Regions from separate parts of the Vibrio tarriae genome, predicted to be linked through region 4. Evidence: predicted binding sites of a transcription regulator. Region 4 holds the regulator's gene; each other region holds the start of a gene.
The links. The regulator PurR, encoded in region 4, represses purine synthesis genes. The targets are predictions, from matches to a motif close to TNANGNAAACGTTTNCNTNA.
Positions count from the first base shown of each region.

Region 1 (4,391 bases), 1.0 Mb from region 4:
CTTGGTGGTCAAAGTCGCAGCGTGGTGGGTAACAGGGTCAGTGAGCTTACTGGCGTCTTTAATCGACTCGGTACTCGATATCGCCGCCTCTGTGGTTAACCTTATCGTATTACGTTTTGCACTACAGCCCGCCGACCATGAACATGCGTTTGGGCATGGTAAAGCAGAATCGCTCGCGGCACTGGCACAAGCCATGTTTATCTCGGGCTCCGCGTGCTTTTTGATCCTCAACGGTGTCGATCGCTTTTTCCGACCCCATGAATTGAATGCTCCTGAATTAGGTATCTATGTCAGCGCCATCGCCATGTTGGTGACTTTTGGCTTAGTACTGTTTCAGCGCTATGTGGTCAGAAAAACCGGCAGCCAAGCGATTGCCGCAGACTCGCTCCATTATCAATCCGATCTGCTGATGAACGCGGCCATCATGATTGCGCTGGGGTTAAGCTGGTGGGGATTGGGTCAAGCGGATGCCATTTTTGCGATCGGTATCGGCCTCTATATCTTACTGAGCGCCTTTAAAATGGTGCATGATGCAGTGCAGACGCTGCTCGACCGTAAATTACCCGATGAAGAGTTGGCGCAAATCCATGCGATCTGCCTCAGTGTTGCAGGCGTGATTGGTATGCATCAGCTGCGTACGCGTATGTCAGGCCCGGTGCGCTTCATTCAGCTCCATTTGGAATTAGATGACAACATTTCGTTGCTTGAAGCACATAAGATCTCGGATCGGGTGGAAGATAAATTGCGAGAAAACTTTGTTGGTGCTGATGTTTTGATCCACCAAGACCCGCATTCGGTGGTGCTTGAGGCAGAGCAGCGACAAAAATCTCAATGGTGAGGCGACAAAAGGCGTCAATTTGGCTATCTTTCCTCCAAGTTAACAAAAAAACGTCATTCCTGACATGAATCAACACTGGGTCAGTACAAAACTGTAATACTCTTACATAAGTAGAAAACTTACAGAATTTAGTGCAAATAACAGTAGTATTCCTAATCGGGAAAGGTAACATTACGCACAGTTTTTGAATTTTTCTGTCTGGCTCCCTACAAGCCAGACGGCGTAGAAATTGATATTCGATTCGCAAAGTTCGAGGGTGAGCATGATTAAAAAAATCGGTGTTTTGACGAGTGGTGGCGATGCCCCAGGTATGAATGCAGCTATTCGTGGCGTAGTGCGCACAGCACTTGGCGCAGGTCTAGAAGTGTATGGCATTTATGACGGTTACCAAGGTCTGTATGAAGATCGTATCAAACAGCTAGACCGCTCAAGCGTGTCTGACGTGATCAACCGTGGCGGTACTTTTTTAGGCTCTGCACGCTTCCCACAATTTCGTGAAGTTGAAGTACGTGAAAAAGCGATTGAAAACCTAAAAAAACACGGTATTGAAGCGCTGGTTGTGATCGGCGGTGATGGCTCTTACATGGGCGCAAAAAAACTGACTGAAATGGGTTTCCCTTGTATCGGCCTGCCTGGCACTATCGATAACGACATCGCGGGCACTGATTACACCATCGGTTATTTGACTGCTTTGAACACGGTTATCGAAGCGATTGACCGTCTGCGTGATACTTCTTCTTCACACCAACGTATCTCTATCGTAGAAATCATGGGTCGTCACTGTGGCGACTTGACGCTGACTTCTGCGATTGCGGGTGGCTGTGAATACATCATCACCCCTGAAACGGGGCTGAATATGGAACAGCTGATCTCTAACATCAAAGACGGTATCACCAAAGGCAAAAAGCATGCAATTATCGCACTGACTGAGCTGATGATGGATGCCAACAAGTTGGCGAAAGAGATTGAAGCGGCGACTGGCCGTGAAACTCGCGCTACCGTATTAGGCCACATCCAACGTGGTGGTAAACCTACGGCATTTGACCGTGTACTTGCATCACGCATGGGCAACTACGCTGTGCATCTATTGATGGAAGGTCACGGTGGTCGCTGTGTTGGTATCCAGAAAGAACAACTGGTTCACCACGACATCATTGATGCGATTGAAAACATGAAGCGTCCAGTGCGCACAGACCTGTACAAGGTCGCTGAAGAGCTGTTCTAAGCTCGCATCACTTTGTATTGAGAGACAAGAAAGACCGCCAAGGCGGTCTTTCTTATGCGGGTCTGTTTATATGATAGATACGCGGGTTAGAGAATGATGTCGCGCACTTGTTGGTCTTTACGCTCCAGATAGTGAATCGAGCGGATACGACGAATGGTGCGGCAGCGGCCGCGGATCAGCAGTGTTTCTGTTGTCGCGATATTGCCTTTGCGACTGATGCCATCAAGCAAGTCACCTTTGGTGATGCCGGTGGCCGCGAAAATCACGTTATCGCTGCGTGCCATATCTTCCATTTTCAGCACTTTACCGGCTTCTACGCCCATCTGTTGACAGCGTTCGAGTTCTTTCGCGCCCCAAATACGGTTATCTTCGCTATCGCCTTTGACTTGGTGACGCGGCAGCAAACGGCCTTGCATGTCGCCATCCAGCGCGCGGATCACCGCAGCTGAGACCACACCTTCTGGTGCACCACCAATGCAGTACATCATGTCCACTTCGCTATCGGGCATACAAGTCAGAATAGACGCGGCGACATCGCCATCCGGCACCGCAAACACCCGCACGCCCATCTGCTGCATTTCAGCGATGACTTTGTCGTGGCGCGGTTTAGCAAGCGTGATCACCACTAAATCGGTTAAGGGTTTGCCGAGTGCCTTTGCGACATTGTTTAGGTTATCTTTCAGCGGCAAATGCAGATCGATGCAGCCTTTTGCGCCAGGGCCAACCACCAACTTTTCCATGTACATATCTGGCGCTTTCAGGAAGCTGCCTTTTTCACCGGCCGCAAGCACGGCTAACGCGTTAGATTGTCCCATGGCGGTCATGCGAGTACCTTCGATAGGGTCGACCGCAATATCAACCGCATCGCCCCCCAGGCCGACTTGCTCGCCAATGTACAACATAGGCGCTTCATCAATTTCGCCTTCACCAATCACAATTTCACCGCTGATCTCCGTTTGGTTGAGCAGGATGCGCATCACTTCTACCGCAGCACCATCGGCGGCATTTTTATCGCCACGCCCCAACCATTTATAGCCTGCGAGTGCGGCACCTTCGGTGACGCGGGAAAAAGCCATTGCTAAATCGCGTTTCATGTTTGCTTTGCTCCAAACCCAAGAGAGAAATTTTGCGCGGCATTCTACCACACTCCCAAGTAAACGTTTGCCTTTTGCGACGATTCGCCTTTGCCTTTGATCAAAAACGCGCAAGAAAAGTCGAGGTTTGCTCGAAAATGCCTGCTCGGATCGGGCTTATCAGCTCATTAAGTTAAGTTTGGGTCAAATTGCGCGGTTTTTTTAACCGAATAGCGAAAAAGATCGAACTTAGGGCGTGTTTCTGTGCACAGGGCTGAGTAGAATGAACTCAATCAGTGAAGCCCACTTCACCTCAACCGAATCAACAAGGGTAAAACGTCATGTCTTTTGAAGTATTAGAAAAACTGGAAGCGAAAATTCAAACTGCAGTCGACACCATTGCACTGCTGCAAATGGAAGTTGAAGAGCTCAAAGAAGAAAAACAACAGCTGCAAAATGAAGCGCAAGAGCTGCGTGAAGCGTGTGAAGTGCTTGAGCAACGTGCACAGCAAGTTCAGCAAGAGCATGCGGCATGGCAAGAGCGCATCCGTAGCCTGCTGGGCAAAATGGAAGATGTGGAGTAATTCTCCTAACGCAAACGCCGACTGTGATGTCGGCGTTTTTGATCGTGATGAGACGCGGTGCTTACGCTTGCGGGCGCACGCCTAAGGTGTGGCATAACGCGTAAGTCATTTCGGCACGGTTCAGCGTGTAGAAGTGGAAATCTTTTACCCCTTCGCGGCACAGCACGCGCACCATATCAATGGCTTGGCTTGCACCTACCAACTGGCGAGTCACAGGATCGTCTTCTAATCCTTCAAACTGCTTCACCATCCAATTCGGAACTTTGACGTTGTTTTGCGCAGCGAAGCGCGACGCTTGTTTAAAGTTAGAAACCGGCAGAATGCCAGGAACGATTTCTACACCAATGCCTGCAGCCACACAGCGATCACGAAAACGCAGGTAACTCTCTACATCAAAGAAAAACTGCGTGATGGCACGATTCGCACCCGCATCGACTTTACGTTTTAAATTGAGCAGATCCGCTTGCGCGCTTTTCGCTTCAGGGTGCACTTCAGGGAAGGCGGCCACGGAAATATCAAAATCGTGGCGTGACTTGAGCAGCGTCACTAGATCGGAGGCGTACATCTCTGGCTTACCACCGCCAGCAGGGATATCACCACGTAGCGCCACAATATTCTGGATGCCGTTATGCCAGTAGTCATCAGCAATTTGAATCAGCTCATCACGAGTG
Region 1 covers NZ_CP022353.1:27,984-32,374, forward strand. The annotation lists gene fieF (CDF family cation-efflux transporter FieF) at 1-838, shown strand, start outside; gene pfkA (6-phosphofructokinase) at 1,101-2,063, shown strand; gene glpX (class II fructose-bisphosphatase) at 2,150-3,157, opposite strand; gene zapB (cell division protein ZapB) at 3,478-3,720, shown strand; gene metF (methylenetetrahydrofolate reductase) at 3,782-4,391, opposite strand, start outside.
Region 1: the regulator PurR is predicted to act here: its motif matches at 3,213-3,232, upstream of glpX (class II fructose-bisphosphatase).

Region 2 (4,391 bases), 500 kb from region 4:
ACCAAGATACGGGCATAGATCCGCATCTGAATAAGCGTACACAAGCGGGCTTAAGCCGCTTTGCCGAAGAAGTTTGGGTGATTGAGAAAAGCGAGTGACTCTGACTCTTTGAACTCCACTAAGTAGAAATGAAAAAAGCGCGCTGAATGAGCGCGCTTTCTGATAGTGCTGATAAAGATAAAGAGCTGAATTAGTAATGAATCTTTACAGCTTTCGCACACTCAATCGCGCGATCAGTGGCTTCTTGCGTCGTTTTTCCTCGGCTCAGGGCAACACCTAAGCGACGACGACCCGCAATATCTGGCTTGCCAAATAAGCGCACTTGGGTGTGAGGAATGCTTAGGGCGTCATCAAGCGCACTGAACTGGATGTTCTGTGACTGGCCTTGGCCGAGGATCGCCGCAGAAGCTGATGGGCCATATTGCACGATTTGACCAATCGGTAGACCGGTAAACGCGCGCACATGCAAAGCGAATTCAGAGAGCTCTTGAGAAATGAGCGTCACCATTCCGGTATCGTGTGGGCGAGGGGAAACTTCATTGAAGATGACCTTGTCACCTTTCACAAACAGTTCAACCCCAAACAATCCATAACCACCAAGCGCGTTAACCACCTGTTCTGCCACATATTCAGCCGCTTTAATGGCATTTTCTGACATCACTTGTGGTTGCCATGACTCGCGGTAATCGCCATCTTCTTGGCGATGGCCAATTGGAGCGCAGAAATGGACGCCATCCACAGCGCGTACGGTCAGCAGTGTGATTTCGTAATCAAAATCCACGAAGCCTTCCACAATCACTCGGCCAGCGCCACTGCGTCCACCTTGTTGAGCGTATTGCCAAGCCGCTTCAATCTGCTCTGGTGTGCGAATAACACTTTGGCCTTTGCCCGATGAACTCATCACAGGCTTACAGACACAAGGTAAACCAATGGTTTCTACTGCCGCGGCAAAGCTCTCATAGCTGTCTGCGAATTGATACGCGGAAGTGGGCAGCCCTAACTCTTCGGCGGCTAAACGGCGAATGCCTTCACGGTTCATGGTGAGTCGAGTTGCATTGGCGGTAGGTACAACGTTTAAGCCTTGCGCTTCTAACTCCACTAACTTGCTGGTAGCAATCGCTTCAATTTCTGGAACCACGAAATGTGGCTTTTCTAAATCAATCACTTGTTGTAGTGCATCGGCATCGAGCATATCAAACACGTGGCTGCGATGGGCGACCTGCATGGCAGGCGCATCAGCGTAACGATCACAGGCGATGACTTCGAGGCCAAGGCGCTGACACTCAATCGCGACTTCCTTACCAAGTTCACCAGAGCCAAGCAAAAGTACTCGCGTTGCGTTATCCCGAGTCGCTGTCCCAAACATAGACAATCCTTATAGTCATTCAGTCAACATTAGCAAAAAACAGCGGCCATGATACTGGAACAAAGCACAAAAGAAAACGTTTGCTTCCCGCTGTAGCCAGTCAGATTACCCCGTATTCGGGTCAAGTTTATGACAGTTTTATGGCGAACAGGATCAGAGTGAAAGAGCGATAAACAGTAATATGGGCAGGCTTAATAAGCTGAAGAAATTACCAAACAACACCATAGCCGCAACCTGAGTAGGCTCGATGTGATAACGCTCGGCGAACAGATAATTCATCACTGCGGGGGGCAACATGGTAAACAGCACCATCATTTGCAGTTGTAAGGGAGGCAGTGGAATGAAAAAGTAAATCAGCGCAAACGCGCAGGCTCCGGTGAGCAGAGATTGTGCCGTTGAAACAAGGCCAACTTTGAGTCCGGCTAAGCGCAGGTTGATCATTTGTGAGCCGAGTGAAAGCAGCATCACAGGAACGGCGGCTTGCCCAAGTAAAGCAGTGGCGTTGTACAAGGGGGACCAGATAGAGACTCCGCTTAGATTGAGCAGTAAAGCCAGTGAGGATGCTAAAAAGACCGGAGCGCTGAGTACGGTTTTTAACACGCTACCTTTGCTCAGCATGGCTACCCCTAAGCTAATGTGCAGACACATAGAAACCACAAACAGCAATACGGCAGAGGGGAGCGCGGTTTCGCCAAACGTATAAGTAAACAGAGGAATCGCTAAATTACCGCTATTGCGAAACATGTGCAGTGGAGCCCATGTTTTAAATGACCAACGACCCAAACGACATATCAAGAGCATTAAAATACCGGGCAGCAATACCGCGACAAGAGCGGCAAGCAACAGAGGTGTTTGCTGCGTATCCAGTGGCATGTTGACCAGTGAAGAAAACACCAACGCAGGCACAAAGGCCTCCATATTGATGCGATTGATCGGGCGAAAATCGGGTTTGAGCCAGAGACCAATCAAATAGCCAATCAAGACTAAGCTCATCACAGGAAAGAGAATGGCAATGATTTGTTCAAACATAGCTTGCGAGAGATACGTGTAAAAAGCGCAAGTTATCAGGCTTTATTCAGAACGTCATGGTAGGTGATGGAAAAGTGTGCGCGCGACATCTTTAGCAAGATGTGGACTAAGAGAGCTAGTACCAAAAAGTGAAGAGGCCAATGGCCTCTTCATTCGGTTTACAGTGAGAGATAAGAAAGTGGGATATCGGGATTGATCACTTCCAGCGTTGCTTGAGTATCGGCAAGATGGCTGATTTTGCCGGTTGCACTCTCTACCAGAGCGGCGGCTTCAATATCCTCGAATGATTCACCCATCATCATCGCTTGTGCTAAGGCAACTTGTAGCGGTGGCAAACTTGGGTTAAATGCTGCATTTTCGGCATACGCGCCAAGGTAAATCGCACCACTGCGCATTTTCAGTGCCACACCACTGAAGTTTTGGGTATAAGGCGAGTGGCTGATGTTCATCGCGCGCAGGGCTTGCTGGATAAGCTCTTCATCATCGTCACTGGTTTTACCATGATTGACTGGGCTCATCAGGCCAGAATCAATGCCGAGATCGGCAGGGCCAAACGACTCAGGGAGGTACTCTTGCAAAGTTTTGGCAGCACGCTTGGGCAGTTGAATTTTCAGCGAAGACGCGGTGGTCAGTTCATTCATAAACTGGCGGCAATGGCCGCAAGGGCTAAAGTTGATGGTGATGTCTGGCACCCCTTTTTCACCTTTCATCCACGCATGGCTAATGGCGCACTGTTCAGCATGTACGGTTTGCCCAAGCTGCGCACCAGTAAATTCCATATTGGCGCCAAGATAGAGGCGGCCGGAGATGCCACGTACAATCGCACCGACATAAAATTCAGAGATTGGGGCATACGAGTAAGCGGCAGCGATAGGTAACAGCGCGACGCGCAAATCGGCATCTTCCAGACCCGAAAGGGTCAAAAGCTGCTGATACTGCTCGGCAGAGAAAGTGGCATCGAAATCCTTGGCCAACACCAATTCACGTAAATATGGGGCAAAAGAAGCAGGCATTTGTTGTAATGCTTGTTCAATACGGTTTCTCATAGTGATTCCTTTTCATTGCATGGAATCCTATTTTAGGTAATGCGAGATTTTATAAGGTGATAGGCGTCACATTAAGTTATGTAATTTATTTTTATGTTTCATTATTAGAGTGACGTCACACATGATAACGATTGCAAGCGTATGAGATGTGACGCCACTCGAAATGAAATTATTGAAGCCAAAGTGCGAAAGCAAACAGACTTGGCGCTAAGACAGATGTGATAACACCACACACGACAAGGGCTAGTGAGCTGAACGCGGCGTCGCGAGGATCTTTCTCAGCGCACGTGGCTGTGCCGAGGGCATGGGATACCGTACCCATGGTCAGCCCTTTGGCGATGGGATGAGTAATATTGAGCAGTTTGTAAATCGGGTAGGCAAGAATGGCACCAAATAGCCCGACGAGTAGTACCAAAATCGCAGCAATCGCGGGCTCGCCGCCCAACTGGCGCGCCACTTCCATCGCGATCGGCGTTGTCACTGATTTTCCCATCAAGGCGGCAATCAGCTCTATATCTGCCCCCATGTTTACGGCTATCAAACTGGCGGTGATCATCGACATCACACTGCCCACGCCACAAGCCAAAGCGATAATTCGCCAGTTGGCACGAATTTGTGGCAACTGCTCATAAAGTGGATAAGCCAAAGCAACAACCGCTGGTTGGAGTAGATAACTCAACCACTGATTATCAGCGTAGTAAGTCTCAAAAGGTACTTTGAGGTAAGTCAGCAGTGGAATAAGTATGCCAATACTGATCAGAAGCGGATTGGCCAGTGGGGTATTGCATTTTTGAGCCACCCAACGGGCGACGAAAAATACCCCAAGTGTGATGATCAGCCACATGACTTTTTCCCCTTCTTGAGCATTCGATCCAGTATCAGTCCCAGTGTCACCATGACAATTAAGGTACCGCCGATAGCGCTAGCGAGGATCGGGGCGAGGTTTGCCA
Region 2 covers NZ_CP022353.1:1,528,669-1,533,059, reverse strand. The annotation lists gene CEQ48_RS12635 (thiopurine S-methyltransferase) at 1-98, shown strand, start outside; gene purT (phosphoribosylglycinamide formyltransferase 2) at 191-1,366, opposite strand; gene CEQ48_RS12620 (AEC family transporter) at 1,520-2,395, opposite strand; gene cdd (cytidine deaminase) at 2,554-3,441, opposite strand; gene CEQ48_RS12610 (LrgB family protein) at 3,611-4,285, opposite strand; gene CEQ48_RS12605 (CidA/LrgA family protein) at 4,276-4,391, opposite strand, start outside.
Region 2: the regulator PurR is predicted to act here: its motif matches at 1,435-1,454, upstream of purT (phosphoribosylglycinamide formyltransferase 2).

Region 3 (4,391 bases), 530 kb from region 4:
AACGCTTACATGGCGGTACCGGTGCGGTGTATGTCTTACTTCGTAAGAGTGCCGAGAAAAAAGCCGAAAACCGTGAGCGGCACCAGAAACGGCTTGGCTAAGTAGGTAAAGCTGTTAGAATGCGCGGATTTTGTGCACCATCCGTTGTGAAACGTTAGGAGATTGTATGTCCCAACCGACTGAAAAACGCCTCAATAAATTCATCAGTGAGACGGGCTATTGCTCACGCCGTGAAGCCGACAAACTGATTGAGCAAGGGCGAGTGACCCTCAATGGCCTACAGCCAGAAGTGGGAAGCAAAGTCACTGAGCAAGATGAAGTCTGTATTGACGGTAAGCCTCTGCGTAGCAAAGAGCGTCCAATTTATATTGCTTTAAACAAACCCACTGGCATTACTTGTACGACGGAACGTGATGTGCCGGGAAATATCGTTGATTTCATTGGTCACCACAAACGTATTTTCCCAATAGGTCGTTTAGATAAGCCGTCTGATGGCCTGATTTTTCTGACCAATGATGGCGATATCGTGAATAAGATCCTGCGTGCGGGAAATAACCACGAAAAAGAGTACGTGGTTCGAGTCGATAAACCCATTACGCCTGAATTTATCCGTCAAATGTCTTCTGGGGTAAACATCCTCGATACGGTAACTCTGCCCTGTAAAGTGACTCAAGAGACGCAATATTCATTTCGTATTGTGCTGACTCAAGGACTGAACCGCCAAATTCGTCGCATGTGTGAAGCCTTGGGATATGAGGTGTTTAAACTGCGCCGTGTGCGAATCATGAACATCACGCTAGATGGCATTCCAAACGGTAAATGGCGTTATTTAAGCGAAGCGGAAGTGAGCGAGATTCTGGCTATGTGTGAAGACTCCAGCGGTACAGAAGAAGCCTCACGAGTCGCGCAAAGTGGTGACACGATTAAACGTGCGACCGATGCCAAGCTTTTTGATAGCCGTGAAGCCAATAAAGAATCCAAAGCGCGCCGTAACCCCAAAACCTACCATGGTAAAAATGCACAAGAGTTTCGCCATGCGCCAAATTCGAAAAAAGCGCAGCGTCGTCCCACGAGCTCTTCATCAAACGCTTCGACAGCGTCAAAACCTGCCCAACGTCCAAGCCCACGTACCGGCGGTACCCTGAGCCTCAGAAAATCGAAATAACCTTGTAATGGCACGTAGAACAGAAATGGGAAGCCACAAGCTTCCCATTATTATTGATACAAATCCTATATTTCGGTTGCGATTTCTTATCAGAAAGCCTTGTTAGGATTACTTAGTACCAAAAATCTTATCACCGGCATCACCAAGACCCGGTACGATGTAGCCTTTGTCATTCAGCTTCTCATCGATAGCCGCCGTGTAAAGCTCAACATCTGGGTGCGCTTTTTCTAAAGCGGCAATCCCTTCCGGAGCGGCCACCAACACCAGAACTTTAATCTGGTTACAGCCTTTCTCTTTCAACAAGTCAATTGTCGCAATCATCGAGCCGCCAGTTGCCAGCATTGGGTCAACCACCATGGCAATACGCTCTTCAATATTAGTGGCTAACTTATTGAAGTAAGGAACCGGTTCAAGAGTTTCTTCATCACGGTAAATCCCCACCACGCTGATACGCGCACTTGGGATATGCTCAAGTACACCATCCATCATGCCAAGACCTGCACGCAAGATAGGCACAACCGTCACTTTCTTACCTTTAATTTGATCCACTTGCACAGGACCATTCCAGCCTTCGATCGTGACTTTTTCGGTTTCAAAGTCAGAAGTCGCTTCATAAGTCAGTAGACTCGCCACTTCAGTTGCAAGCTCACGAAAACGCTTAGTGCTGATGTCACCTTCACGCATCAGGCCAAGTTTGTGTTTTACAAGAGGGTGCTTAACTTCAACAATTTTCATGTCCAACTCCGGCTTCATTAATTTAAACCTGCGGATTATACACTTATTTTGTCGACTTTTCCGACTGTAAAACCGGAGAAAAATCTTACGCAAACGTTTTCCTTTTTGTTTTAAGCCCTGTAGAATAGCGCCGTTTTCATATCCAACTAGACCGAGGAACTTCCCCGTGAGCGGTAATAATCCATCTCTCAGCTATAAAGATGCAGGTGTCGATATTGATGCAGGTAATGCACTCGTTGAACGAATTAAAGGCGCAGTGAAGCGCACCCGTCGCCCTGAAGTTATGGGTGGCCTAGGTGGTTTTGGCGCACTGTGTGAACTGCCAACCAAATACAAGCACCCTGTTTTAGTCTCTGGCACTGACGGCGTAGGTACCAAACTACGTCTCGCTCTGGATATGAAAAAACACGACACCATAGGTATCGATCTGGTGGCGATGTGCGTCAATGATCTGATTGTTCAAGGCGCTGAGCCGCTGTTTTTCCTCGATTATTACGCGACGGGCAAACTGGATGTGGATACGGCTGCTGAAGTGATTTCTGGTATTGCCGATGGCTGTTTGCAAGCGGGCTGCGCGCTGATTGGCGGCGAAACTGCTGAAATGCCAGGCATGTACGAAGGTGAAGACTACGACGTGGCAGGTTTTTGTGTCGGTGTCGTCGAAAAAGAAGAGATCATCGACGGCAGTAAGGTACAAGTGGGTGATGCGCTGATTGCGGTTGGCTCAAGCGGCCCACACTCTAATGGTTACTCCTTAGTGCGTAAGATTTTAGAAGTCTCTAAAGCTGATAAGAATGAGCTGTTAGCGGGCAAAACCATTGGTGAGCACTTACTCGCACCAACCAAGATTTACATCAAATCTGGCTTAAAGCTGATTGCTGAACATGACATTCATGCGATTTCACACATCACTGGCGGTGGCTTCTGGGAAAACATTCCACGCGTACTGCCAGAAGGTACTAAAGCCGTAATCAATGGTAAGAGCTGGGAATGGCCAGTGATTTTCCAATGGCTACAGGAAAAAGGTAACGTGACCACTCACGAAATGTACCGCACCTTCAACTGTGGTGTCGGTTTGATCATTGCACTGCCAAAAGATCAAGCCAATGCGGCCGTTGCGCTACTGCAAGCAGAAGGCGAAACCGCATGGGTCATCGGCGAAATCGCAGCCGCCAATAGCAACGAAGCACAGGTAGAGATCAACTAAGCATGAAGAGTATTGTTGTTTTAATTTCGGGAAACGGAACCAACCTACAGGCGATCATTGATGCTTGTGCAACCAGTATTCAAGATGGCAAAGTGACGGCTGTGTTTTCCAATAAAGCAACAGCTTACGGTTTAGAACGTGCCAAACAGGCTGGCGCTGCCGCCTGTTTTATTGATCCCAAAGCTTACGAAACTCGTGATGCCTTTGATGCTGCAATGATGGAGCAGATGGATAAATTTGCTCCTGACTTAATAGTGCTCGCAGGTTACATGCGTATTCTCAGTAGTGAATTTGTTCGCCATTATCTGGGTCGAATGATCAACATCCACCCTTCGTTATTACCAAAGTATCCGGGATTGAACACTTATCAACGAGCTATCCACGCCGGCGATGAAGAGCATGGTACCAGCGTGCATTTTGTCACCGAGCAGCTCGATGGGGGCCCTGTGATTCTGCAAGCCAAAGTACCGATTTTTGAAGATGATACGGTCGAAGAGCTCACGGCTCGCGTGCAGGATCAAGAGCATCGCATCTACCCGCTTGTCGTGAAATGGTTTGTCGAAGAGCGTTTAGCAATGAAAGACGGCAAAGCTTATTTAGATGGCGAAGCGCTCGGCATACACGGTTACGCGGCCGAATAATCTCCAATCGAAAAAGGGTTGAAATCATTCAACCCTTTCTTTTTGTACCACTCTTTATTCCCAGACAACATAAACGATGTGATTGGGGTGAACGAACATAGCCAACACCGCTGCAGCTTCAAGTAGGAAAGGTATATCGCTTAGTCGAGAGGTTGGCTTGGTGCCTGACATCTGGGTCGATTCGGTGCAAAACCCACATCCATCAACACATGTGCATTGTCTTCTATCCGCTCTCCAAAATGGAAAAATGCGAATTGCCCCGGCTTCATACGCTGCCAAGTTTCATTACCGGTTAACGGTTGAGTCGCAATCACTGACACCACATCATTCGGCGTGGTTTCTTCTTGGAAATTGATCTCGACATCTTCATCGAGCAGTGCTGCACGGCCAAATGGGGCTCGGCGAGTGATCCAATACAAATGATTGGTGCAATACGCCATCACATATTCGCCATTAGACAGCAGCATATTAAAGACACCGAGAGCTCTAAGCTCATCACAACACTGCGCAACATAGCGCAGCATCTCAGGCCAATCTTGTGGACCTTCGGGGTAACGCTGTTCCATTTGATTCAGCAACCAACAGAATGCCAGTTCGCTGTCCGTTTCACCGACTGGTCGATGGCGTCCAGTGACTAGATTTT
Region 3 covers NZ_CP022353.1:502,493-506,883, reverse strand. The annotation lists gene smrA (DNA endonuclease SmrA) at 1-101, shown strand, start outside; gene rluF (23S rRNA pseudouridine(2604) synthase RluF) at 167-1,165, shown strand; gene upp (uracil phosphoribosyltransferase) at 1,274-1,900, opposite strand; gene purM (phosphoribosylformylglycinamidine cyclo-ligase) at 2,067-3,107, shown strand; gene purN (phosphoribosylglycinamide formyltransferase) at 3,110-3,748, shown strand; gene CEQ48_RS07810 (class II glutamine amidotransferase) at 3,889-4,391, opposite strand, start outside.
Region 3: the regulator PurR is predicted to act here: its motif matches at 1,986-2,005, upstream of purM (phosphoribosylformylglycinamidine cyclo-ligase).

Region 4 (4,391 bases):
AAATCCAGTCGGCGCATTTTGTGGGCATGTCGCTGGGTACCATCATAGTCCGTAACCTTGCTGAGCTTGCCACGCATCGGGTCAATTCTATGGTGCTTGGTGGCGCGGTCACACGGCTTAATGCGCGTTCGCAAGTGTTGGTTAAGCTAGGACATTTGAGTAAGCACCTCATCCCGTACATGTGGCTGTATCGCTTATTTGCTTACATAGTGATGCCGCAGCGTAGTCAAAAAGAGTCTCGCCATCTGTTTATTCGTGAAGCGCAAAAGCTCTGTCAGAAAGAATTTAAACGTTGGTTTACGTTAACCGCTGAGGTGAATCCGCTGATGCGTTATTTCCGCGACCGCGAATTGCCGATCCCAACCTTATATTTGATGGGAGAGAAGGATTACATGTTCATCCATCCGGTGAAAGAGATGGTGGCGCTCCACGCACAAAGTGAGCTGTATGAAATCCCAAACTGCGGTCATGTATGTAATGTCGAGCAGCCTGAGCTATTTAATCAGCGTTCTATCGAGTTTATCCAGCGCCAAATCCGCTAATCCCTCACTGAGCAGTTTGGCTAAAACCACACTGCCAGCAGGCGGAAAATTGCCCTTCATGATGTTCCCCACACTCTGGACACTGCCAGCATTCGGCGGGTGGGGGATTGAGAAATTCACGGATGATTTGCTGCGCTGCGGTTTGTTGCTCCGGTTTCTGTAACCAAAGTGAAGGGGCGCTGCTGGAATCCATCGGGATCTCGCCGCGCAGCGCAAACAGCATTTCTCCACGCAACTCACACGCTATCCCTTGCTGATGCAAAAGCTGCATCAGCATGTGCGCTTCAAGCGGATGAGTGGCCGTGTAGATTTTCATTGTCCTTCCCAGCTTATTTTTACCAAGAGTGACTTACTTCACCGTCGATTGAGTGGCACGCTGCTGAACTTTGCCCATGAGCCATTTCACCACTATCGGAAATACGCCTAACAAAACGAATGAAGCGAGCACAGGGAGCGACACAATTTCGCCTAAGCTTGAGATTTCCGCCAGTTGAGTACCAGCATTGAGATACACCGCTGTACCCGGCAGCATACCAAGTTGGCTGACCCAGTAGTAACGCCAAGTGGAGATAGGCGTTAGCCCCATCACTAAGTTAATCAGGAAAAATGGAAAAATCGGGATCAGTCGCAGAGAGAGTAAATAAAACGCGCCATCTCGTTCAATACCTTGATTGATGGTCTGCAATTTATCAGCGAATTTAGCTTGCACCCAATCTCGCAATAAGAAGCGGCTACTGAGAAAGGCGAGAGTGGCACCAATAGTACTGGCAAAAGAAGCCAGCAGTAAGCTCAACCAAAAGCCAAATAGGGCCGCTCCCAATAAAGTCACGACCGTTGCGCCGGGGATTGAAAATGCGGTTAGGAGAACATACACCACAAAATAGATCAGTGCGGCTTGCAGCAAATGGGCATCAATATAATTCGCTAATTCGGCTTGTTTGGCTTTCGCGACATCTAGTGTTAGGTATTGGCTAAACTGCGTCACCAAGAGCGCGGCGATGGCAATCAAAACAATGGCGATGATGAGTTTTTTATACATTCGAGTACCTAGTCATTACTTTATGGTTTGTGGGGCGTGATATTGCCCGTTTTACTTGGCTCTTCAGCAGTGTGGGCTACGTTTCTTCACCCAATCATAGAGTGTCTCTGGTTTGATGTGGGTGCACACAGTGACCGCCGACTTGTCACTCCAAGTCATGAGAGTATCGCTCATTACTCAAGTATATCGTCTGTAACTGAATTTACTGGAGATACATAGAGAGCCTAAAAGTAAAGACAGGTCAAAGGCCGTTTTTCTTTCAAAAAAATAACGCGCCACTTTGGACGCGTTATGAAATATAGGGTGTGTAAAAACACAGGATGATTACAGGCGTTGATGAACTCAAAATGAAACTCAGAGATGCCTTAATAGCTCATCACGACGATTTTGTGGGATCACCGACCAATGTTTACCTTCGATTGCGCCTTCTAGAGCCCATAACAGCTCTAAACTCACTTCTGCCGTGTGGGTTCGTTGAACCGCTTTATAAGCTTCGACAGAACCAAGAGTCTGAAGAGACTCGACGGTTTCGATACCTGCTTTTTTGAGCATTCTTTCTGTTGCTAAACGCAAGTTAGGAAGATCTTTCAAACGATCAGGTTTCGCTTGTGCTTGAGTTTCACGTTCGGCCTTAGCGACCTCCAGTGCTGCACGCGCTTCATTAAGGATAGAGTCTGGGTGACTCCAACAATCTTCAGGTAGAGCGTAGTACTTAGTTACAACGGGGAAGCCACGTTTTTTGTAAACATAAGGTTCATAACCTTGCTGTTTATACTTTTCGATTGTGGCGTCATCTGCACGGATGTGCAGCGTATCGTTAACCACAAGCGCAAACATAGTTTCGTCGACGAAAATACCAAAGCCACCAAACATTGAACGAGATTTAACACGTCCTAGCTGCTCAAAGAGCCGCATTGAATCTTTTAATACTGGTTTATCCATGCTGTTAGTCTCGGAGTATTGTTACATACGCCACCAAGTCAGGTCCGAGAAAATTAGCAAATACATGCATCGGCCATGTCAATGATGAGTCAACATAGTGTATGCATTTTGCCATCGGTAACCCCGCTACCTACCACGTCTTCTGGTTTAGGCCGGAGGCTTTGCGTCCCACTCTTTCGAATGGTTTGCCCTGTGCGTGACATTTTTCCTGATAAAAATTAATCATTCTTGGCTCATCCTCACATACTGATATTTCAATTGTGAGAATAAGCGCTATTAATGATACTCGCTCTACATATGTTTTGTCATATTTATGTGACAGGGTTTCAAATATAGGCGTTATGAATTGTCAAGAAAGTTAGGATTTTGTCAAGTCTTTCACCGTATCGCGCTCTACGATCTCTGGGTGCATTTCGAAAATACGGCGATCATGTTCTTTATCTTTAATGCGCTCTAACAAAATTTCAAACGCGTTCTTGCCCACACGACGCTTGGGTTGGTGCACTGTGGTCAGTGGTGGAGAGAAGTATTCTGCTAACTCGATATTATCGTAACCGATGACAGACATATCTTCTGGAATACGTATGCCTTTCTGTTGCAAACGGCTCATCAGACCTAATGCCATCGTATCGTTGAAACAGAATACCGCCGTGGGGCGCTTGTCCATCGCAATGATTTTATCCGCCGCTAAAACGGCAGTATCACACTCAAAGTTACCTTCCAAGATCCAATCTTCATTGACGGTCAAATTAGCTTCCGCCATTGCGCGGCGGAAACCTTGAATGCGCTCTTGGCATGCGGCTTTGACGAAGTGACCACTCAAACATGCAATCTCAGTGTGACCGCGGTCAGTGAGATATTTGGTCGCGAGGTAGCCGCCTTCTTCTGAGTTATCGATGATTTTATCGGCGTGCGACGTTTCTGGACCCCAATCCATAACCACTTTTGGAATATCTTTGTGCGCATCCAACATATCTTGCAGTTCTTGGGTTAGGTCTGAGCACATCACCAAAATGCCATCAACCCGTTTTTCGGCCAGCATGCGGATATAATCGCGTTGCTTTTCATAGATGCCGCCTGTGTTACATAGGATCAGCGTATAGCCTTGACGGTAACAGTAGCTTTCCACACCGTCGATAACTTCCGAGAAAAACAGGTTAGTAGATTGCGTCACTAACATACCAATCGTGCGAGTGGTATTGCACTTTAAGCTGCGTGCTACGGCACTTGGCGCGTAGTTCAGTTGCTTAACGGCTTCCATCACTTTCTCTTGGGTGGTTTCTGCCACAAAACGAGTTTTATTGATAACGTGAGAAACGGTGGTGGTTGACACGCCCGCAAGGCGCGCCACATCTTTAATCGTAGCCATAGAGTGTTCCTGTCGATGACTGCTGCCAGCGAATAACATCGGTGGATTTAATCAGCAGAAGTAAGGCGAGACTGAGCGAATCTTCACACTCTGTGCGAGCACATGTCCAACACTATGCCGTACGTAAAGCGCTTCAATCACTATGCCTAAAGTAATAAACCTAAAGTAATAAAAAACAAAAACCGCTAAAAAACAGCGGTTTACATTTTTATTCGTTTTTATCGTTTGCGGGTGGATTTTAGACTGCAAATCTCTCCGTCGCAACGAAATTCATTCATCAAACTATAAGCCATTTCACAATTAATTCGTCTATCCTCATTCTACTTTAAGCTGCAACCGTATTGACTAATGGATGTCGTGAACCAGCTCATCAATACAGCGTTGATCTTGCTTAATAAAGACTAACGCTAAACGAGCGGCGGCTGAGTACAATCCGAATGCATCAAATTGAGTGCAACGTTCAACAAAGGCAGGCAGCCAAGTGAGTAAGTGTTGGCTT
Region 4 covers NZ_CP022353.1:1,029,125-1,033,515, forward strand. The annotation lists gene CEQ48_RS10420 (alpha/beta fold hydrolase) at 1-542, shown strand, start outside; gene CEQ48_RS10425 (putative signal transducing protein) at 547-858, opposite strand; gene CEQ48_RS10430 (TVP38/TMEM64 family protein) at 892-1,581, opposite strand; gene CEQ48_RS10440 (TfoX/Sxy family DNA transformation protein) at 1,936-2,523, opposite strand; cyclic di-GMP riboswitch class I at 2,637-2,723, opposite strand; gene purR (HTH-type transcriptional repressor PurR) at 2,882-3,892, opposite strand; gene torD (molecular chaperone TorD) at 4,238-4,391, opposite strand, start outside.